DNA from 3 places in the Planococcus sp. VCh962 genome. Region 1 is predicted to be linked to each of the others. Evidence: riboswitches for the same ligand, from Rfam matches in the RefSeq annotation. Region 1 holds a riboswitch; each other region holds the start of a gene.
What was found. A riboswitch is a leader RNA that binds a small molecule or an ion and turns the genes downstream of it on or off. The one in region 1 is predicted to bind S-adenosylmethionine.
Positions count from the first base shown of each region.

Region 1 (7,888 bases):
GTATGCAAATGGGTCATTGCATTTGGGACATATCGCAGCATTGCTGCCAGGGGATATACTGGCAAGGTATTACCGGTTAAAAGGCGAGAACGTTTTATATGTCTCAGGCAGCGACTGCAACGGGACGCCGATTGCCATTCGGGCCAATCAAGAAGGAAAGACCATAAAAGAGGTAGCAGACCATTATCACCAAGAATTTTCAAATGATTTTTCCCGGCTCGGATTCACCTATGATATCTACACAAGGACAGATGGTTTTTTTCATCATCAAACGGTCCAAAAAATATTTTTAACTTTGATGGATAATGGCCATATCTATAAAAAGGAAATTGATCAGATGTATTGTGAATACGACCAGCAATTTCTTCCAGATCGATATGTAGAAGGAATTTGCCCAGTCTGTTCACACACTTCCCGTGGAGACCAATGTGACAACTGTTCCACGATTTTGGATCCGTTGGATTTATTGGAGCCGAAATGTAAAATCTGCGGGAATGTCCCGACCGTGAAAAAGACGGAACACTTCTATTTCGCGTTAAGTGCTTTTCAGGAAGAACTTGCGGCTTACGTCAGAGAAGCAAAAAAGAAGAATGCCTGGCGCGAAAATGCAATCCATTTATCCGAACGTTATTTGAAAGAAGGGCTGCTGGACCGGGCCGTATCAAGGGATTTGCCGAATGGCGTGCCCTTGCCGGTAAAAGGCTATGAGGATAAAAAGGTCTATGTCTGGATAGAAGCTGTTTCGGGTTATTATTCAGCCAGCCGGCAATGGGCAGAAGAAAAACAGCAGGATGATCAGGAGTATTGGCAGGAAGAAACTATTGCTTACTACGTACACGGCAAAGACAACATCCCTTTTCATTCCATTATCTGGCCAGCTATTTTAAAAGGGATCGGGGTTGAAGGGCTGCCGACTCACATTGTGTCCAATGAATACTTAACGCTTGAAAAGCGAAAAATATCGACGAGTAAAAACTGGGCGGTTTGGGTCCCGGATATTCTGGAGAGGTATGATCCGGATTCGATCCGTTATTTCCTGTCGATCAATGCACCGGAAAACCGGGATACGGATTTTTCCTGGAGGGAATTCATTTATAGCCATAACAGTGAACTGTTAGGTGCATATGGGAATTTTATCAACCGCACCCTCAAATTTATTGAAAAAAGCTATGAAGGAAGGATCCCGAAAGCGGAAATAGAACCGGATTTAAAACGTAGAATTGAAGGGCTATATGAGAGCGTGGGCCAAAAAATAGAGGATGCTCATTTTAAACAAGGAATTGAAGAAGTTTTCTCCTTTATCCGATATGCCAATAAATACTTTGATGAAAAAGAACCTTGGAAGGAATTAAAGCAAAATCGAGCTTCTTGCGACCAAACGATTGCCAATTGCGTGCTGATTATCACCAATGTCATTCAATTATTGAACCCGTTTTTGCCGTTTTCAACTGAAAAAGTAAAAGGAATATTAGAAATCGAGAAGTTGACTTGGGAGTATACAACTTGCGAAGCAGAAGAAATATCGAATATCAAGCCCTTGTTTGAAAGATATGATGTGAAAAGAATTGAAGAAGAGCTAGACAAGCTAATTCGTCACTCCAAATCAAGTTAAGAGGTATTTCACTTAATGCTGCAAACGAATAAAAGTCGAAGAACACTAATGAAGAAAAAAGCAGCTGCAACCTAGGTGATACTAGCAACTTAAATATACTGGCTCGACCGCATGAGAGGGGAAAGCCCTTGCAGAGCTTGAATTCGGAACAACGAATAATCTTCCAGTGCCAGAAGGAAAATGATCGGGTCCATTCAAGGATAGGGCTGGAGTAGAATGGAAATTGAGCAATGAAAAATAGTAATGTAAATTCTTTCAAGCAATGTTTTAAAATTAAGGTAAAAGTAAAAAAAATCAAAAATTAGTTGACTTTTAAATTAATCTTATTGTATGATAATTCCCAATGGTTCGATTGATTGAAAATTTGTACATTTAAAAGTGAATAGTACTCTTATCAAGAGCGGCGGAGGGAATAGGCCCTGTGAAGCCCGGCAACCACCAGAATTATATTCTGGTAAGGTGCTAAATCCTACTGATTCGAAGGAATCGGAAAGATAAGAGGAGGATTTATTGCCCTCTTCTTAATTGAAGGGGGCTTTTTGTATGTTCAATCTAAAAAAGGAGGAAAGTCTATTTGGTAAAACCTAGTAAGCGAATTGGTTAAGTCTTCAAAACTTTAAAGAAAAAATAAAACTTATTTTAGGAGGAATCGGAATGAAGAAAATTATTGCATTGGTTTTGTTTATTGTAAGTGCGTCACTTATCCTGACGGCTTGTTCAAATGCACAAGGGGAAGAACAAGGAAAGTTGAAAAAGGTAGTTCTTGATTATGCATATTACTCACCTACGAGTTTGGCTTTAAAGGAGTTTGGATGGGCAGAAGAAATTTTTGAAGAAGAAGGCATTGAGGTTGAATGGGTTCTTAGCCAAGGAAGCAATAAGGCTTTGGAATTTTTAAATTCTAAAAGCGTGGATTTTGGCTCTACTGCGGGAGCAGCGGCATTAATCGCAAAATCGAATGGGTCACCGATCGAGTCGGTTTATATTTATTCGAAACCAGAATGGACTGCATTGGTAGCGACAGGAGATTCGCCGATAAAAACAGTCGAAGATTTGAAAGGAAAGAAAGTTGCCGCAACTTTAGGGACGGATCCGTATATCTTCCTTCTGCGCTCACTGCAGGAAGCCGGTCTTTCATCGAAGGACTTGGAAATTGTGAATTTACAGCATGCGGATGGTGCCAATGCCTTGTTAACTGGACAGGTGGATGCGTGGGCAGGCCTTGACCCGCATATGGCGAGAGTTGAAGTTGATTCTGGTGCAAATTTATTTGTGCGTGATCACGATAAAAATACATATGGCACATTGAATGTGCGATCAGAGTTCGCAGAACAGAATCCGGAAGTTGTAGAAAAAGTAATTGAGGTATATGAAAAAGCACGGAAATGGGTTGTGGAAAATCCGGATGAAGCAGCTGAAATCTTAGCAAAGCAAGCGGACATGAAGTTGGAAGTGGCGAAGAAGAGCATCGAGCGAAATGATTTTTCTGACCCGATTCCCGGTAATAAACAAATCGAGGCACTAAAAGAGGCAGGCGAAGTCTTGAAGGCAGAAAATGTGATCAAAAGCGATCAAGATATCGAAAAAACAGTGAATGAATTAATCATTGATCGATTTGCCAAAAAAGTGATCGCAACAGAATAGGGGGACGAGTTGGATGACGGTCAATGCTAAAACAAACGAATTTCTGATAGAGAAAAATAAAAAGTCAAAATCCCATGCAGATTCAACTAAAGCAAGAGGCCTTGTACTCGGCTCGGTATTGCCGATCGCTCTTTTGGTCGCATGGGAAGCGGCCGCCCGTTTTGGCTTGATAGACACCTATGTTTTTCCGGCCCCTACCACTATTTTTCAAAAGATTTTAGAAATGGCCCAAGATGGAACCCTTTGGGGGCATATCGGCATTACTTTTCTTCGGGTATTGATCGGATTTTTTGCCGGGGCTTTCACAGCGCTTGTATTGGGCTCTTTCGTAGGTTATTTCAAATGGTTTGAACAGCTTGTGGATCCATTAATCCAAGCCTTCAGATCCATCCCTTCCCTTGCCTGGGTGCCATTATTCATTTTATGGATGGGAATCGGAGAACCATCCAAAGTGCTGTTAATTGCGGTCGGTGTTTTCTTTCCGGTGTATTTGAATATCGTCTCTGGTATTCAAGGGGTAGACCGGAAGCTGATAGAAGTAGGAAAGATTTATCACTTTACTTCATTCCAAATTGTGCGCCGCATCATTTTGCCGGCTTCGCTGCCGTCTTTTCTTGTAGGTTTGCGCAGCGGCGTCGGTTTAGGTTGGATGTTCGTAGTTGCTGCTGAATTAATGGGTGCCGGCCAAGGACTCGGCTATTTACTGGTTGTAGGCCAGAATACGTATTCGCCTGAACTTATCATGGCAAGCATCATCCTGTTTGCCATACTCGGGAAAGCCACGGACGCTCTCTTGAAAGGGTTAGAAGCACGTGCATTGAGATGGCAGGATAATTTACAGAACCAACAATAAGAGGAGTGGTCAAGATGTTGGAAGTGAAAGAGGCCTCAAGAACGTTCAATAACGGACTGGCTGGATTCAAAAATCTGTCCTTTTCTATTCAAGAAGGTGAGACCGTTGGCATTCTGGGAACGAGTGGGTGCGGGAAAAGTACTCTTCTTCGGGTTTTGTCTGGGCTGGATCAGGACTTCGACGGAAAAATACAAATTGCTGAAGTGGGCGAGCAGCCCATTGGCATGATTTTTCAGGAACCCCGGCTTATGCCTTGGCTCACGGTCAAAGATAACATCTTGTTTGGAAATAAAGATGTAAATAAAGTTGAAGTTCAGGACTACTTGGATTTAGTGGGGTTAAGCGATTTCGGAGATTATTACCCGAAAGATTTATCAGGTGGAATGGCTCAAAGAACGGCAATCGCTCGCGCGCTGATAGGGCAACCCGGTGTTCTGCTATTAGATGAACCTTTTAGTGCACTGGATGCCTTCACTAAAATGCAATTGCAGGATTTATTATTGGAAATCCAAAAGAAGCAACTATCCACGATGGTGGTTGTGACGCATGACATAGACGAAGCCCTATATTTATGCGACCGCATCTTCATCTTGGGCGGCCAGCCGGGTTATCTTCAAGCTGAATTGGCAGTGGAAGCTGTAAAACCGAGAGATCGCGGAAGTGTACTTCTTGCGGAGAAAAAATCAGAGATACTGAAATTACTGCAAACTAGAAAGGCGGTCGAGTAAAATGGCGAACAGTACGATCATTTATCCGAAAAAGGATAATTATAATATCACAGAAGAGCTGTCGAACAGGGAAGCTTTCTCGTGGAAAGAAGTCGAGTCGAATTTTAGCTGGTCCCAAACAGGAAAAGTGAATATGGCCTATGAATGTGCAGACCGGCATGTTGAAGCAGGATATGGTGAAAAAACTGCACTTCATTATATTGGAGACAACGAAGAATACAAACTTACATATCGTGAATTAAAAGAAAAATCGGATTTATGGGCGACGGTGTTGAAAAATCGAGGGGTGAAAAAAGGAGACTTCGTATTTGTATTTTTGCCGAAGCACCCGGATTGCCATATTGCGATGCTGGCAGCCATAAAGCTTGGAGCTGTCGTAGGGCCGCTTTTTGAAGCATTTATGGAAGATGCCGTAAAAGAAAGAATCCAGGATTGCGGAGGAACTTTTTTGATCGCATCACCTGAACTGGTGAAACGGGTTCAGCGGGATCAATTGCCATCTTTAACAACCGTTTTAATTACAGCTGAACCGGAACAATGTACGGGAGATGAAATCTCTCTATTTGAAGAAGCAAGGAAAATTGAAGCAGAAGAAAACATAATTGAATGGGTAGATCTTGAGCATGGATTGAATATCCATTATACAAGCGGATCGACAGGCAAACCGAAAGGAATAATCCATGCGCATCGGGCGATGATTCAGCAATACATCACAGGCAGATGGGTATTGGATTTAAAAGAAGACGATATTTATTGGTGCACGGCCCACCCAGGATGGGTAACCGGGACCGTCTACGGCGTGTTCGCTCCATTGCTGAACCGCACGACGACTGTTATTCACGGAGGCAGATTTGGCGCCAAAGAATGGTATGACATTTTAGCGCGAACGGGTGTAACGGTCTGGTACAGCGCACCGACGGCCTTCAGAATGCTGATGGCACAAGGCGATGAACTGACAAAGAACTATGATCTTACAAAAATCCGGCATATTCTAAGCGTCGGTGAACCATTGAACCCGGAAATTGTGAGATGGGGAATAGAGACACTTTCAAACCGCATCCACGATACGTGGTGGATGACGGAAACAGGAGCTCAGTTAATCGTCAACTTGCCATCTGAAGCGATCAAGCCCGGGTCAATGGGAAAACCGTTCCCAGGAATTGAAGCGGCTATTTTAGGCGATGATGGTGAAATTTTAAAAGTGGGGGCTGTCGGCCAATTGGCCCTAAAAGCAAACTGGCCATCGATTATGCGTGAAGTGTGGAAAGATCCGGCTAAATACTCGTCGTATTTCCCGTTTGATGGCTGGTATTTATCCGGCGATTTGGCAACAATCGATGAAACCGGATATGTTTTTTTTCAAGGAAGAAGTGACGACATGATCAACTCTTCAGGGGAAAGAATCGGGCCATTTGAAGTTGAAAGTAAGCTGATTGAACACCCAGCGGTTGCCGAAGTGGGTGTTATTGGAAAGCCGGATGCCGTAAGAGGGGAAATAGTGAAGGCCTTTATCGTCTTGAACAAAGAGTATGAGGAAAGCGACGGGTTATTAGAAGAATTGCGCTTATTTGTGCGCAGCGGGCTTGCGGCCCATGCTGCTCCGAGGGAAATTGAATTTCTCGAAGAGCTGCCCAAAACCCCGATCAGTGGAAAAGTGCTTCGCCGTGAATTAAAAGCCAGAGAAGCTAAGGGAAAATCAAATCATTTGGTCAACTCGCAAAGATAGATAATCATTTTTACATTGACGAATTATTAGAAGTAAAGCAAAAATAGGGAGAAGTTTTATTAGAAAAGGGAGAAAACATGCTTTCTATCAGCATGTTTTCTCCCTTTTAATTTGCATCCTTTTCAATAAGCTTTAAAAGAAACATTTAGGAAACTTAAACAGTTCAAGGTTTATAAGCTTTGTATGCCCTCATTGTTCCGGCAATCGTCGAAAATTTTCCGGTTTCTTCAATGGCCGCAAAGCCGGTCTCCTTTAACAAGAACGGAATAATCCCTGTAACATGCGGTGAAGTGGTTTCGAATCCATCCAAGAACTGGACAGGGAGAAATGCTGCGCGCATCCAGGCGTTTTGCGGTTTTTCAAAATCAAGGACATGAAATTGGCCGCCTGATTTGAGAACTCGGCACACTTCTTCAAATGTTTCCTTTTTCTTCTGGAGCGTCAAGTGGTGAACAAACAAACTTGTGAATACATGATGAAACTGGTCAGCGGAAAATGGAAGCTGATCAGAAAAACTTTCTTTAAAGAAAACTTGATTGATTCGATTCTCTTTCATTTTTTCTTTGGCGATGGCTAATATTTGCGGATCAGCATCGACGCCCATCACTTGTACATTGAGGTGTGTTTGCTGGATTAAAAGGGCAAGTGTCCCGGTGCCACATGCCAAATCCAATGCCACCTCACCAGATTGAAGGGAAGCTTGATTGATCAAATGCATTTTCATCTTATTTTCCCGCATTCCCGAGGCAATTAACGGATCATAAAAGCGAGTCAGCCAATGGTATTTGAGCGCCGGTATATATGTTTCTTGTTTGTTTTCCTTCATGAAGAACGCATCCTTTCAGGAACTTCAGCCATCTCTAAAGGAATAAGGGAACATTAGTTGTTTTGTTCAGCAACTTCCACGATAAAAGGAAAGGCGAGGACTCCCGTATCAGCGAAGCGAAATTCCGCCCAAAGTTTGTAGAATCCTGAAGATGGAAATTGGGTTTGGAACACAGGATGGTCTGTTGATGCAGGATGCACATGGATAAATTGCTTCCCTTGTCCGTCCAGCACAACGACATGTCCCAATGCACCCAAATACGGCAAAGGGGTTTCTCCGTTTAAATCAAAAGAGAAAGTAGCCGGCTTGCCGGCAAACAATGTAGGCTGCTGTATAGTAACGGCCTTGCCCCTAATTTCTTTTGTCGGGCTGTCACTTTTCGCAAGCATGCGCAAATCGGTTATGGTGACTTCGGATGCTTCACCAACTGCTACAACCACCGGTTCGATGGTGTAAGACCTATTGACGGGATTAATATCTGTGAAAACCAGATAACGTC
Region 1 is NZ_JBYLHS010000001.1:910,301-918,188, reverse strand. It holds gene metG (methionine--tRNA ligase) at 1-1,612, shown strand, start outside; SAM riboswitch class I at 2,001-2,113, shown strand; gene AC3AQ9_RS04620 (aliphatic sulfonate ABC transporter substrate-binding protein) at 2,267-3,256, shown strand; gene AC3AQ9_RS04615 (ABC transporter permease) at 3,270-4,109, shown strand; gene AC3AQ9_RS04610 (ABC transporter ATP-binding protein) at 4,124-4,837, shown strand; gene acsA (acetate--CoA ligase) at 4,839-6,563, shown strand; gene AC3AQ9_RS04600 (class I SAM-dependent methyltransferase) at 6,727-7,389, opposite strand; gene AC3AQ9_RS04595 (DUF8832 domain-containing protein) at 7,443-7,888, opposite strand, start outside.

Region 2 (7,888 bases), on a different contig from region 1:
GGAGCGACATAATCCGAAAACGTAACGATTTCAATGTCAATTCCTTCTTTTGCAGCTTTTTCCGCTACATAATCCCAGATTGTCGTGTCCGAACCACTGATGCCAAGTGTGACTTTTCTGTTTCCATCAGCACTTTCTTCATCGCCGCCTCCGCACGCTGCTAGGATCAAAGCCACCAAGGCCAGTAATAAAAGGGATGTAATTTTCTTCATGTTGTTATTCCTCCAATAGTTGTTTGTTTTAATATTGTTTGGCAATCAATTAAAATTTCACACATGCTGCCTGCAATTTTTAACTTCTTCTGACCCGTTTTGATAAGACGTTGCCAAACGATTGGACGCCTTGCACAAGGACAACAAGAATGGCAACGGTGATGAACATGACTAATGTGTCAAAGCGCTGGTATCCATAGGTAATCGCTAAATCTCCGAGACCGCCGCCACCGATTGCACCAGCCATAGCGGATGCCCCGATTAAACCGACAATTGCAATGGTCAGGGCCAGCACCAGTGAACTTAATGCTTCCGGGATTAAAAAGCGGAAGATGATCTGGGCTGGCGAAGCGCCCATTGCCTGAGCGGCTTCGATAACGCCTTTATCGACTTCTAAGAGCGAGTTCTCGATCAGCCGTGCAATATAAGGGCCAGCGTAAAAGACGAGAGGGACAATGGCAGCGGCTGTTCCGATGGATGTGCCAACGATCAGCCGGGTCAGTGGAATAATGGCAACCATCAAAATGATAAACGGCACGGACCGGAAAATATTGATGATGACATTCAGTACTTTTGAAACCGATTCGTTTTCCAATAAATGCCCTTTGCGGGTGACAACCAGCAAAATGCCAAGCGGGAATCCAATGATCAATGAAAAGAAAAAGGAAGCTCCCGTCATATAAACCGTTTCCCAAAGGGCCTCTAAAATTTGTTCGTTATCAATTAGCATAGTTTGCTACCTCCTCAACCTTGACTGTGTCGCTCCGGATAGCTTTTAAGGCCTGCTGGATTTCAACAGGAGGACCAGAAAACTCTACAATCAGATTGCCGTAAGGCGAGCCTTGCAGTTCTGTAATATTGCCGAACAGCACATTGAGATCCAAATTGAATTCGCGGGAAACTCTCGACATCAATGGCTGTCCGACCGCAGATCCGGTAAATTGGATGCGGTAAATCGCATGGCTGCGATTAGGATCCTGAATCTGGTTAAGCAATGATTCTGGGAGTTCATCGTTCATCACTGACCGGACAAACCTTTGGGTAGTGGGATGTTGCGGTTTAGTGAATACGTCGAATACGCTTCCTTGTTCAATCACTTTTCCTGCTTCGAGAACAGCCACTTTATCACAGATTTCACGAATAACACCCATTTCATGCGTAATCAATAATATAGTGATATTGTATTCACGATTGACGCGCCGGAGTAATTCCAGAATGGATTGCGTCGTCTGCGGATCAAGGGCTGACGTTGCTTCATCACATAAGAGAACAGAAGGATTAGTGGCAAGTGCGCGGGCAATGCCAATACGCTGTTTCTGTCCACCCGAGAGCTGGTCCGGATACTTTTCAGCCTGGTCAGCAAGGCCAACAAAGTCCAGCAGATCTTTGACTTGCTCTTTGATCTTGTTTTTTGGCGTTTTCGCTAAAATAAGCGGCATGGCTACATTGTGGAAAACGGTCTTCGAATTCAGCAAATTAAAGTGCTGGAAAATCATTCCGATGTCTTTCCGTGTTTCCCGTATTTCTTTGCTGGATAAAGTAGATATGTCTTTGCCGTGTATTAAAACCCGGCCGGTTGTTGGCCGTTCCAGCAAATTGACCGTTCGGATCAATGAACTTTTGCCGGCGCCGCTGAACCCGATGACGCCATATATTTCACCGGTTTCGACAGTTAAATCAATCCCGTTCAATGCATGGATTTCCTGTTTGCCGGACTGGTAGGTTTTTGCAACCCTTTCAAATTGAATCATCTGTCTGCCTCCTCTTGCTGTGGGAATTCTGCAAATCTTGTTGCGTACTTTTCTATCTTTCCTAATTATTGAACGAAAAAAAGCCTTCTTTTTTCTTATCGACAAGAAAAAAGAAGGCTTCGGCATGAAACCATCTCGCTCTCATCTTCCAAATGCAAAATCGCATTTGCAGGAGTTAGCACAGTTTTCGCATATAGCGAATCCGCTGCTGAAACGTCAAAGGGCCTGTCCCTCGGTTTCTCTGGATAAGAAAGTGATGTACGTTATTCGATTTGTAATGTTTACTTTATTGCGAAATAACGAATAAGTCAAGGGGATTTGCAATAAAAATTTAACTTAATACAGAAAAATATGAGTTGACCCAAGAGCGGCGGGCATCTTAGGCGGAGCCGGCCGGTTTTTTCCGGAAAACAGAAGAGACCTTATTTTCTGTTCCATTTTTAATGCGTGCGATGTTTTCGAGATGCTTCCAGAGCGCCATGGCAAACAAGGCGAAGGCTGTTACTAAAGGCCATAACCCTTCAGCCGGCCAGTAGGCGATGGCAAAAAACATGCCGTATAATACGAGAACTCCGACCACCAAATAGTCGGTAGCCAGCGCTGCCAGCACAAGCAGCAGCCCGCCGGCCAGGCCAAGCTTCCAATCAAGGGCTAACATGACGCCGATGACAGAAGCCGTTCCTTTTCCGCCATCAAAGTTCATATAGAACGGAAAGTTATGGCCGAAAATGACACCGGCTCCTGCGAAGAACAGCAGCATCCAAACCATTTCATCAGGGAAAGAAGAGCCGCTCAGCAACAAGCGGAAACCTGCCACAACAGCCGCTCCTTTAAGAATATCAAGAAAAGCTACCAGTGCTCCATATTTCCAGCCGAGAACAATGGCTGCATTTGATGCTCCTGAATTTTTGACGCCTTCTTTTTTGACATTTACGCCGGACAGCAGCTGGGCAGCAATAGAACCATGCAGACAGCCGATCAAATAACCTAAAATAAGTGCAAGTGCAATCCATACAATCATTATTGTTCACCTCTATTACTGTAAACGTATAAAAAAGTAATAGGTTTCAAAATCTTTTGAAAAAATGCACTTGACAAAATTATTTGTTTTATTTTATACTTCTCAACATGATGGAAAACTAAATCTGAATACTCTTATCAAGAGAGGCGGAGGGAATAGGCCCTATGATGCCCGGCAACCAACAAGCGACGCTTGGAAAGGTGCTAAATCCTACAGATCCGGGACGACGGGATCTGGCAGATGAGAGGAGGCAATCCGTATATGACGGCCCTCTTCTTAAGTGAAGGGGGCTTTTTTCTATTCCTCCTCAACCATGGTTTCCATCAAAAAAACCTTAGGAGGAAACAAAATGACAAACTTTAAACCTGAAACGCTTTTATTGCATGGGGCACAGCAACCGGATCCAGTAACTGGAGCCAGAGGGGTAGCCATCCATAAAACGACTTCTTATGTGTTTAAAAATACGGAGCATGCCCAGAATTTATTCGGGTTAAAAGAAACAGGAAATATTTACTCACGCATCATGAACCCGACGGTTGACGTTTTTGAACAGCGCGTGGCGCTTCTTGAAGGCGGAACAGCAGCGGTAGCTTTATCTTCAGGAATGGCAGCCATTGCTTTTTCTGTCCTGAACATAGCAGAAGCAGGCGATGAAATTGTGGCGGACGCCAATCTTTACGGCGGTACATACAGTCTTTTTGCCAACACATTGCCGCGTTATGGCATCACCGTTAAATTCGTGGATGGCACGAATCCGGAAAACTTCCGTGGAGCCATTACAGATAAGACAAAAGCGATTTTTGGGGAAATCATCGGAAATCCGAGCTTGAATGTCTTTGATGTTGAAGCAGTGGCAAATATTGCCCATGAGAATCAAATTCCTTTATTGATTGACAACACCTTCGCTTCACCATACGGAAGCAACCCGATTGAATTCGGCGCTGACGTTGTCATCCATTCTGCGACAAAGTGGATTGGCGGACATGGGACAACTATCGGCGGTGTCGTTGTAGATGGCGGGAAATTCAACTGGAACAATCCAAAGTTCCCGAACTATACGCAGCCGGATGAAAGCTATCATGGCATCCGCTTCGGCATCGATGTGGAAGGTGTATCTTTCGCGACTAAGCTGCGTGTCCAATTGCTGCGTGATTTCGGTCCGACATTAAGTGCCGAAAGTGCTCACGCGTTTTTACAGGGACTGGAAACTTTGCATTTGCGTATTCCACGCCACAACAGCAATGCCCGTATTGTAGCCGAATACTTGAAAAACCATCCTCAAGTGGAATGGGTTAATTACATCGGTTTTGAAGATCATCCGTCTCATCAATTGGCACAGAAATACTTAAAAGACGGATACGGTTCGATTGTCAATTTTGGCGTCAAAGGCGGACGCGAAGCTGGACGCAAAGTGATTGACAGCGTTGCGTTATGGTCCCATGTAGCAAATGTCGGAGATGCGAAATCGCTGATCATTCATCCGGCCTCAACAACGCATCAGCAGCTGAAAAAAGAAGAACTGGAATTATCAGGCGTTACAGAAGAATTGATCCGCTTATCGGTAGGATTGGAAAATCCGGAAGATTTGATTGCCGACCTTGAACAAGCCATTCAGGCAGCGGTACTCGAGAACGTATAGGAGGCGACGGAAATGACGACAGTATCCATAGGAACACTGACCCTGGAGTCGACGGAAATCTTGCATAACGTAGAGCTTGCCTACGAACGATGTGGCAAAAAAGATGCTCCTGTGATTCTCGTCTGCCATGCCTTAACCGGTGATCAATTTGCAGTCGGCAATGCTGAAAATCCGGGCTGGTGGTCAGGATTGATCGGACCAGGGAAAGCCGTGGATACAAACGTTTTTCAAGTCATTACGTTTAATGTGCTGGGTGGCTGCAACGGATCAACAGGGCCAATGTCCATCAACCCGGAAACCGGTAAGCCATACCGTGCTTCGTTTCCGGACCTTACCATCCGTGATATGGTGCGGGCAGAGTATAAGGCGCTAAAGGAATTAGGAATCACTCATCTGACAGCGGTCCTCGGGGGATCGCTGGGCGGCATGAAGGCGCTGGAATGGGGACATTTATACCCGGACTTTGTGGATGCTATTCTTCCGCTCGCTGTTACACCGGCATACAGTGATTATGGAGTAGCTTTTAATTGGCTTGGCATTCAAGCGATAGAGAATGATGCGTTTTTCAATAATGGAAATTATGCGGATTCCTCTGAACTGAAAGGCTTTGAATTGGCGCGCATGGCCGCAATGGTTACTTACCGAAGCGGCAACCTGTTTGATCAAAGGTTTCGGCGCTGTTCCAATGAGGGACGCTTTGAAGTGGAATCTTATCTCGATTATCAAGGGAAAAAATTGGCTAGGCGTTTTGATGCCAATAGTTACTTGACCTTGCTGAAAGCGATGAATACCCATGATGTATCAAAAGAAAGAATAGAAGTGGAAATCTTTTCTTTATCCTTTACAAAAGACTTGCTGTATCCGAGTGAGCAATTGATCCCTTGGCTTCAAGGGCTGCCGAATGCCTCTTGGGAAATCGTTGAAACGCAATTTGGACACGATGGTTTTCTCGTGGAATTTGAGAAATGGAGCAACCATATCAAAAAGAAATTGAATCATTTAGTAGTTCCCCAACTCATGCCTTAGCATGAGTTTTTTCTTTTTTGAGAGAATCGGTTTTATATGATTCTCTTTAATGCGACAATTTTAAAATGAAAATTTAACATTTTTAAATGGAATAGGCTACCAGAATGAAAAGAGATCAGCTGCAGGGCGATGAAAAATTTTGGAATATAATAACAATGAGCATTTAATGTGGTACCATTAAATCAGCAGTGAATAATATTGAACAAGGGAGAGAAGCCCTGTGCATGAAGAGTCGACGAAACAGCTCCTGAAAAAAGTTAAGAAGCATAAAAAATGGACAGAAGGCATATTTGTAAATCCGATTTATTGGATGGTGAATGGCAAGCCTTATTACATGGCTGGATTCACTAAAAACAATGCGTCTGTTGCAACTGCTTATGTGACCCCAGGTGAAGAAGACCGCGACGAAGCGCTGGAAGCTCAACGCCATTTAGCTCTTTTCGGTGATTTGAGCAATAATATTTTCAATATTGGCATGGATTATTTGAAAATAAACGCAGCATATTTTACAAAACCGTTAAGCATCCCTGTTGCTACACAGGATTCAGCTGTTTTAGAAGGAAGAGAAGCTTTTGCAGAGCTATGGAAGATACAGCAGAACCTGACTTCATTAATAAAAGACTACAAGAACTATTACGAAAATGACGTATTAGTCCGCAAGGGAATTGTTGAAGCAGACGTCATGAAGACACAGGAAACGGCAAACCTGCTGACTCTGTATCAATACATGAATTTACAGTTGCTGCTGGAAAAAAACGCTGAAATCAAATCTTTTGCTTCTTTTCTTAAAAAATCTGAAGGCTGGAATGGGCTTGGGCAAGAACTGCAGAAGTTTGTTCTAGGCATCACCGACAATACGGAAAAAATGCGCAAGAACCTGAATGGCTTGAATGTGATTGCAGATGAAGATTTTGAAAACATGAAAAAGCTGAATTACGATAAAATGATCGAAGATAATAAAAAAATCATCGAAGGCCAGCGCCAGTATATCCGCTACCCTAAATAAAAAATATAAAAGCATCTTAGCCGAAATCTCGGCTAAGATGCTTTTGCTTAATCTTCGTCTTGAATATCCACATCGTCCGGAATAGGCATGGCACGCCATTCTTCAAGGGCTTGTTTTGCTAACTCAAGCTGCTGGAAATGCGTTTCGAACTGTGAGGTGTTGATCAAGTACTGTTCTCCGTCATTGACTGCGCGAATACGGCCTTCGAGCACATAACTCATCACTTGTTCTTCAGGCATTGATAGAAAAACGGCAGTTTCCGGGATTGTCATATACATGTGATCATCTCCTCTCTTTTCTTTTATTATAATTGATGGCACAGGGTATCTCAAACCATAAAATTCATGATAAGGTTTACTACATTGATAGAATACAAGGGGTGTTTAATGTGAACTATTGGCCGTATATATGGGTTTTGCTAGGAGCAATGCTATGGGGAACAACTGGGACTGCCCAGAGTTTCATTGAAGGAACCGCACATCCTTTAACGATTGGTGCCCTTCGTTTGAGCATTGGAGGATTTACGCTATTGGCTTTCGTTTTATGGACGAAAAAATTGGCGTTCCGGTCGATTCCTTGGAAAGCTGCCTTTTTATCAGCAGCCACGATGGCCTTGTTCCAGCCATTGTTTTTCTCTTCGGTCCAATTGACGGGCATCGCCATCGGCACAGTCGTAGCTATCGGCAGTGCGCCGGTTTTTTCGGGCATCCTTGAATGGACTGTATTGAAAAAGAAGCCGGACCGGGTTTGGGCCATGGCGACCGGCTTGGCTATTATCGGCTGTTTGCTGTTGTTTGCCGATAAGGACGCACCGGCGATCAATCCGATTGGCATTTTGCTGGCCCTTGGTGCTGGATTGTCTTTTGCCGCCTATGCGCTCATCAGCAAGAAAGTATTGGAAAGAATGGACGCTGTTCCATCAGTGGCCGTGATTTTCTCATTAAGTGCTTTGTATTTGCTGCCGTTCTTATTCTTTTTTGATTTGTCATACATAGCAGCACCTGAGAACATAGGAGTTATTTTCTATCTCGGCTTAGGCGCTACAAGCCTTTCGTATATTTTGTTCTCAAGCGGATTAAAGCTCATTCCTTCTTCTTCAGCAGTAACACTGTCGCTTGCTGAACCGATGACAGCGGCGCTTTTAGGGGTCTTTATTGTCGGTGAAGTGCTGACAGGGATTGCTTGGCTCGGAGTTTTGCTGCTTTTGGGTGGAATTCTGGTTTTGACATTCGG
Region 2 is NZ_JBYLHS010000002.1:378,691-386,578, reverse strand. It holds gene AC3AQ9_RS09235 (MetQ/NlpA family ABC transporter substrate-binding protein) at 1-212, opposite strand, end outside; gene AC3AQ9_RS09230 (methionine ABC transporter permease) at 292-942, opposite strand; gene AC3AQ9_RS09225 (methionine ABC transporter ATP-binding protein) at 932-1,963, opposite strand; SAM riboswitch class I at 2,102-2,215, opposite strand; gene AC3AQ9_RS09220 (glycerol-3-phosphate acyltransferase) at 2,343-2,984, opposite strand; SAM riboswitch class I at 3,116-3,231, shown strand; gene AC3AQ9_RS09215 (O-acetylhomoserine aminocarboxypropyltransferase/cysteine synthase family protein) at 3,334-4,623, shown strand; gene metX (homoserine O-acetyltransferase MetX) at 4,636-5,649, shown strand; gene AC3AQ9_RS09205 (hypothetical protein) at 5,870-6,655, shown strand; gene AC3AQ9_RS09200 (helix-turn-helix domain-containing protein) at 6,703-6,933, opposite strand; gene AC3AQ9_RS09195 (DMT family transporter) at 7,044-7,888, shown strand, end outside.
Region 2: linked by a shared signal. The riboswitch ahead of AC3AQ9_RS09215 (O-acetylhomoserine aminocarboxypropyltransferase/cysteine synthase family protein) and the one ahead of AC3AQ9_RS04620 (aliphatic sulfonate ABC transporter substrate-binding protein) in region 1 are both predicted to bind S-adenosylmethionine.

Region 3 (7,888 bases), on a different contig from region 1:
CAATATGCGTTTTAACAAAAACAAGGAACTCCTCATAATGGGAGTTCCTTGTTTTCAATTCATCCAGTTCATGCAGCTTATTTCATAATGCCTGCTGCACTGTTTTCCCTCGTTTTTTTGCCACTTCCGCAAGCAGGCTTCCGCCAATCATGAAGACGAAGCCGAGCGCGGAACTGAAGAACATAGCCTGAAAGACGTGTTCGACAATCCCTGAACTGGTCAACAACATGTAACAGCCCGCTCCACTAACGACCGAAGCGATGGCTCCGGCTTTATTGGCATGCTTCCAGAAATAGCCGAGAGAGATCGGCGCTGCGATTCCGCTGATGATGGCGGATGTACCGAAACTGGTCAGCAAGGCCAGTGATTCCGGCCGGCTGAACGACATATACAGCGATGCCAGCCCGATGAAGATCAAGGAAACTTTCGAGGCTTTAAGCACTTTACCATCGAGTTCCTGTTCAGACAGGTCTTTGTTTTTGTACAGCAGTGGTACCGCTAAAACTTTATAAAGGTCATTGCCGATGCTGTTGGTGATGCCGAGATACAGGCTGTCGGTTGTCGACAGGATGGCGGAAATCAATCCCATGACAAGCAAGGCAACGATGACAACCGGGAAGGCTTCCATGATATAGGCCGGGATGGCACTGTCCGCTGAAGCGAGACCCGGCAAGATAACGCGTGCCGCAAGGCCGGCAAAGACCGAAAAGACGGATAAGACGAAGAGGGAAAACCCGGCTGATAAAGTGAAGGTCCGCAAATCCTCTTCTTTTTCAACGGTCAACACTTTGTTCATCAAATGCGGCAGCAGTACGAATGAAAACAGCAGCCACTGGATGCTTAAAATAGCAAAGCCGCTATAGAAAGGGCCACCGTTTGAGAGCGGTGCCACCAACGCCGGATCGATTGCACGGAGTTCCGAGTAAAGTGTTCCGAAGACATTCATGCCCCCACCAATCGTCCACAGCAGCGAGAGGAACAGCAGGATCGAAACAACCGCCATCGCGGTGCCTTGTATACCGTCACTGACTATCTGGGCAAAAGCGCCACCGAGACTGACGTAGACAATGGTAATGCCGACGCCGATCGCAATGCCCCACATATACGGGATGCCGATGACCGTTTCAAACATCGTGGCAAGCCCAACATTCTGGCCAACAATATAATAGATATTGAACAATACCAAAAGTGCCACGAGCACTTGAAGCGTTTTGCTATTATAGCGATTGCCGAGCCATTGTGGAAGGGTCAGGCTGCCGCCATTTTTCTGGCCATAGCGCCAGAAGGTCTTCGTGAACAGCAGCAAACCGAGCCATGTGACGCCAAAGCAGCCAATGGTGTACCATAATGTCGACAACCCATATGTATAGGCCCAGCCCGGGACGCCGAGGAATAAATTCGCGCTCGCGTAGGAAGCGCCGAAACTCAGGCCGACCAAAGACGGCCTTATTTTACCTTTAGCAAGGGCAAAGCCTTTCATCGAACCGCTGTGGACAGCGCCTTTCTTGCCGAGCCACGTCGTCCATGCAAAATAGCCGACAAGCATTACGATAATAAATGGCAGTAGCCATGTTGTATTTTCACTCATTGCTTTCCTCTCCTTTCTGCTTCGTTTTTGGATAGATCTTATCCCATAGTGCCAGTCCGGCAATCCAGAAAACCGCGACTGCAATCCAGTAAGCTGTAATCATGTCCACTCCCCCTTAGTTTTCAACCGGCTGGTGCAATTGTTTGTAGCTTGCTCCGGGATGCGTTTCTTTCAATCCGGTCTGGCCTTTTCCATAAATTTTTTCGCGATATGTGCCTTCTGCATATTCTTTCTGGACAAGGCCGCGTTCCTGCAGGACAGGAATGACGAGTTCAACAAAGTCCTTAAAACTGCCAGGGGCTAGCGTATAGGCGAGGTTGAAGCCGTCAACGCCTGTTTCTTCCGCCCAATATTCGATTTCATCCGCAATCTGTTCTGGAGTCCCTACTGCGACGGGCCCTCTGCCGCCAATGCCGACAAATGTGGCAAGTTCACGGATGGTCCATTTGCGGTCCGGATCGGCACGTGTAAATACTTCCACCGCTGACTGCATGGCATTGCTTTGGATATACTCCAACGTGTCGTCAGGATCATAGCCTGAAAAATCGATGCCCGTCCAGCCGCCGAGCAGCGCAAGAGCTCCTTCGTAACTGACGTAGCTTTTCAGTTCCTCGTATTTGGCTTGCGCTTCCTCTTCCGTCTTGCCGACGATGGCCGTGAATGTTGTATAGACGATGACATCTTCGGGATTGCGCCCGTTTGCCTGGATCCGTTCCCGCAATGCGGCTACTCCCTTTTTCACTACTTGGGTTGTCGGTCCCGCTGTGAAGACGGATTCCGCATGCTTGGCTGCAAATTCACGGCCGCGCGGTGAAGCGCCTGCCTGAAACAACACCGGTGTACGCTGCGGCGAAGGTTCTGACAAGTGCGCGCCAGGCACTTTGAAATATTTCCCTTCATGCCGGATGTCATTGACCTTTGAAGGATCGGTGTAGACTTTCGTCTGTTTATCGCGGACGACAGCGCCCTCTTCCCAGCTTCCTTCCCATAGCTTATAGCAGACCTCCAGAAACTCAGCTGCGAAGTCGTAGCGCTGGTCATGGTTCATTTGATCTTCCAGACCGATATTGAGCGCAGCACTTTTCAGATAAGAGGTCACCACATTCCAGCCGATCCGCCCTTTCGTCAAATGATCCAGTGTCGACATGCGCCGCGCAAATGTATAAGGATGTTCATGACTGACCGAAGCTGTGACCCCGAAACTCAAATGTTTAGTTACTGAAGACATCAGCGGCACGACCAGCAGCGGATCATTGACCGGAGACTGTACGGCATTGCGGAGCGCGGCATCCCGGGATCCGTTATAAACGTCATAAGTACCCAGCACATCCGCCAAAAACACCGCATCGAATTTCCCTTTTTCCAAAAGCTTGGCAAGTTCAATCCAGTATTCACTGTCTGTGTACGTATGGGAACGATCGTCTTCATGTACCCATAAGCCAGGGGACTGGTGCCCACCCGCACATACCATTTCAAATGCGTTCAAGTAAATCCGTTTCTTCGTCATATTCTTCCTCCTCATTTTTAATCGTTAAATTTATGCGGCACCGACAGCAGAAAATATAAAAAGCCCTCTTTTTCTCAACAATCGAGAAAAGAGGGCTGCGTAAATGGACAGAATCCGCTCTCTTATCTCCCAAGAAAAAATCTTGCTGGAATTAGCACCTTTCCGACAAATGTCAGAGGTTGCTGAAGCGTCAATGGGCCAGTCCCTCGGCTTCTCTGGATAAGATTATTAAATTTAAATCCAATCATAATACTAGGAAATATTAAAGTCAACCAAACATTTCAAATTTTATAACTACTTATTCCGGTATTAATTTACAGGTTTTTCTTTGAACCTTTTCCCTGTCGTGTTTAAAGCGCTTTCTAAAATTCTTAATCTTTTTATTTTACCGTCAACTTTTCCACATTGTTTATTGCCATCCATTATTAAAAATTCTATGATGGAACTACTACAGGTTAAGGGGTTGAGGTTATTGCGTATGACAGACCGGTTTTCAATTAATGAGGTGTTGAAAAATCACAAATGCTAAGGAGACTGACATGACAACCATTACTTCAAACCTTTTTACCGGTGAAAAGCTGAAGCTTTCACTGCCGCGAGAAGAAGACACAGACATCATGCTGCAATGGGGAGAAGACGCGGAATATCTGCGGAACGTCGATACCGAGTTCGCCCTTCCCCGCAGCCGGGAGCAGCTTTCTGGTGAAGGCGCCCCGAACCCTAATGAAGCTTATTTCCGACTGAGAACAATTAATGGAGACCGTTTGATCGGCTTCATTGTTATCCACTCAATTGAATGGAATAACCGCGCCGGGATGATGGCCATCGGCATCGGGGATGCCGCGGACCGCAGCAAAGGCTACGGATCGGATGCGCTGAAACTGATTCTCCGCTATGCTTTCCATGAATTGAACCTGGACCGGGTCGGCCTCGAAGTGATCGAGTACAATAAAGGCGGCATCCGGGCATATGAAAAAGCGGGCTTTCAAATAGAAGGCCGCAAGCGCTCGATGGTTTACCGTGACGGCAAACGCTTTGACGTCATCGTGATGGGGATTTTGCGCCCCGAATGGGAAGCTATCCATTTCGGAAATTGAATAACGGCAGCCCGGCATCATTTGAGATGCCGGGCTGTTTTGGATTTAATGAATCTGTTTTTCAAATAAAACAAAGCGGTCATTGTACTTGGAAATCCGGTGCAGCAACATCAAATTGACGATCAGAAGCCCTGCTGAAATCAGCAGCGTCAGCTGGATCCCGAGCAGGAACAGCCCACTGACTTGTCCAATTAGCATTCCAATGACCGGCAGCACGATGACGCCGCCGAACAACTGAAACCTTTTAAGCGATAGTAAAACAGTCCATCCCGGTTTGGAATGGATCGCCTTTCTTAGACCAATAGCTATTCTTATAGCTGGTTGATGATTTCCGCCGGATTGATTACTGCCTGCCCACAATCCGGATTTTGCAGACGTCCACCTCGTTTCCGTTGGAGCCAAGCAGTTCTTTCAATACACCGGTTCTTCTATCCGCATCCGCTTCCAGTCAATTTCTTAATTCTCATTTATGAACTTCCTCCTTTACAGCAGACAAGTTTTCAATAATTGCATCTGTTACTGCCTGAGTGTCATGCGTCCCTCCGATATCACGTGTCATGATGCCTTGGCGCGTCGTTTCAGCAATAGCCCAGTTCAGCAGCTCCGCTTCTTCCTTAAGCCCAAGATGATCAAGCATCATCGCTACACTGCCAATGGAACCGATTGGATTCGCGATGCCTTTGCCTACGATATCTGGCGCGGAACCGTGGACCGATTCAAACATGCTTGGAGTATTCCGCTCCGGGTTGAGGTTTGCGCTTGGCGCGAGACCCAGGCTGCCTGCAAGCGCGCTGCCAAGGTCGGATAAGATGTCCGCAAACAAATTAGAGGCTACCACAACTTCGAGCTCTTCCGGCCGCAGGACAAAATGAGCTGCTACAGCATCGACCAAGCCCTGTTCCGCCTCGACATCCGGATATTCCTTGCTGACGCGGACGAATACTTCATCCCAGAGAACCATGCCGTACTGCTGGGCATTGCTTTTTGTCACACTCAACACCTTTTTGCGCTTGCGTGTACGCGCCAATTCAAAAGCGAAGCGGATGATCCGTTCACAACCGTGCTCGGTAAAGAGCGCGGACTGCACCGCCACTTCCTTGCCAAGGCCACGGCCGGAGAAGTTCCTGCCGCCGATCCCTGAATATTCACCTTCGGAATTTTCACGGACAAGCACCCAGTTTAATTTATCGACATCCGGATGATTGAGACGTCTTGGCACTCCTGGCAAAAATTCGATCGGCCGCACATTTGCCCACTGGTCCAAACCCTGGCAAATTGCCAATCGCAGTCCCCATAAGGAGATGGAATCCGGCACTCCAGGAAAGCCGACTGCTCCAAAATAGATGGCGTCGTACTCCTTCATCTTTTCGACACCGTCTTCACCCATCATTTTGCCGTGTTCCAGGTAATATTCGCATCCCCACAAAAATGAGTCTTTCTCAAAGGCAAAACGCCCTCCTGATTCTGCTGCCAAATGGTCCAAGACCTGAAGCCCAGCCGCGACGACTTCCTTGCCGATGCCGTCTCCAGGTATTACCGCCAGCTTGAACTTTTTCGTTTCACTCATCCAATGCCCTCCTTTTAAGAAGCTGTTAAACGATATCGTACTGAATAGCTCTTTTAGATTACTGAGTCAGATATATTATATCTTGCTGTATTAATTGATAGTTCCGATTCCAGCGCATAACCTATTCTGTATAATGTCGCTTCATTGAATTCTCGTCCAATCAGCTGAACCCCTATAGGCATCCCGTCAGCAGAAAAGCCGCAAGGCATCGATAAACTGGGAAAACCGTTAAGATTTGTCGGTGCCGTCAATTTAATGATTGACCAGCGAATATGCTGGCCGACGTACTTTTCAAGATCAGCATGGCGTTCACCAATTTTAGGAGGCAGGATAGGCAAGGTAGGTGTTAAAATTACATCTACCTTATCGAGTATTTGATTGAACTCTTCTTTAGCAAGTTGTCTGGCCTGTAACGCTTGGGCATATTCGTATCCTTTCGTCTCCAACGCAGTAAACAGTCGTTCTTTTACTTCGTCATCCCATATATCGGGATAATCGTTTAAATTCTGCTCGTGAACTGCAAATGCCTCGCTTCGCAAAATAGCTTTATGCGCATCAGAGAATTTTTCAATATTCGGTAAATCCACAGGACTAATAACAGCGCCCAGATTCCGCAACACTTCGATAGTTTTATCGATACTTACTCTTACTTCCTCGTTCATGTCCTCAAAAAAGAACTTAGAGGGCAACCCGATTTTCACCCCTTCGATTCCTTTATCAATATCTCTCAAAAAATTTTCCGGTTTATGCTGAACGGAAGATGGATCAGCCTGGTCGTATCCGGCAAGAGCATTTAAAAGAATTGCATTATCCATTACAGTCCGGGTCAGAGGTCCGATAGTATCCAGTGTCCAAGAAAGAGGATAGACGCCGTGCTTACTGATAAGTCCGTAAGTTGGTTTCATCCCGACAACACCGCAGAAGGAAGCGGGAACCCTAACCGATCCCCCTGTGTCAGTACCCAAGGAACCGTAGCACAAACAAGCCGCAACTGCAGCAGCAGATCCGCTGCTTGATCCTCCTGTCATTTTTTCAAGATCATAGGGATTCCGAACCGGCCCAAAAAATGAGCGATCACCTGTTGGACCGTACGCAAATTGATGGGTGTTCAATTTTCCAATTATGATGGCTCCGGCTTCTTTCAATTTATCTACTACAGTTGCATTATATGTCGGGACAAAATCTTTATATATTTCAGATGCCATTGTTGTCTTTATGCCTTTTGTATAGATTAAATCTTTTAAACCGATAGGAATTCCATGAAGCGGGCCTCTATATGTACCTGCTTCTATTTCCCTTTCTGCAACATTCGCTTGCTCTATTACATCTGCCTCATCAACGGTAATAAAGGAATTGATTAATGAATCGATTTTTTCAATCCGCTCTAAGAGCTGTTTAGCTAGTTCCACCGGAGATACTTTTTTTTCTTTAATTAACTGTGAAACTTTCTGAATATCATAAGTTATCAGCTCTTCTGTTGTTTTCATTTACTTTGCCACCTTCATTTCATTTTTTTAATATCACTGGATTAACCAAAGAGAAATTGCCGGAAATGCAATGACTATAACCAGCCCTATTACTAGAACAGCATAAAACGGTAATACGCCCTGCACAACATTCCCTATTTTTTCCCTGGTAATTCCACTTACTACAAATAGATTCAAACCTACTGGAGGCGTTATCATTCCTAATTCCATGTTTATGGTCATGATAATAGCAAAATGAATTAAGTTTAAATCGAATAATGCAAGAATTGGAAGCAAAATCGGCAATGTAATTAATATGATAGAAACAGCATCCAGGAACATTCCTAATACGAAAAACATCAAGTTAACAGCAATCAGAAAAATCCAGATATTTGCGGAACTTGACTCTATCCATTGTGTAGCCATTTGCGGAATTTGTTCGGTAGTCAAAAACATTCCGAAAATATTCGCAGCTGCAATGATGAGGAAAATCATTGCTGAGATATTGATTGATTCTTTTACTATTTTTCCGAATAAAGGAAGCTTCATTTCTTTATATACAAATACAGAAACGATTACAGCATAAAGAACTGCCATGAAGGATGCCTCTGTTGGTGTCATAATTCCTGTATAAATTCCCCCAAGAATTAAGAAAGGCAAGAC
Region 3 is NZ_JBYLHS010000003.1:264,432-272,319, reverse strand. It holds gene AC3AQ9_RS12595 (hypothetical protein) at 1-15, shown strand, start outside; gene AC3AQ9_RS12590 (sodium:solute symporter family transporter) at 83-1,588, opposite strand; gene AC3AQ9_RS12585 (LLM class flavin-dependent oxidoreductase) at 1,704-3,095, opposite strand; SAM riboswitch class I at 3,215-3,321, opposite strand; gene AC3AQ9_RS12580 (GNAT family N-acetyltransferase) at 3,644-4,192, shown strand; gene AC3AQ9_RS12575 (hypothetical protein) at 4,238-4,594, opposite strand; gene AC3AQ9_RS12570 (tartrate dehydrogenase) at 4,656-5,759, opposite strand; gene AC3AQ9_RS12565 (amidase) at 5,813-7,246, opposite strand; gene AC3AQ9_RS12560 (TRAP transporter large permease) at 7,280-7,888, opposite strand, start outside.
Region 3: linked by a shared signal. The riboswitch ahead of AC3AQ9_RS12585 (LLM class flavin-dependent oxidoreductase) and the one ahead of AC3AQ9_RS04620 (aliphatic sulfonate ABC transporter substrate-binding protein) in region 1 are both predicted to bind S-adenosylmethionine.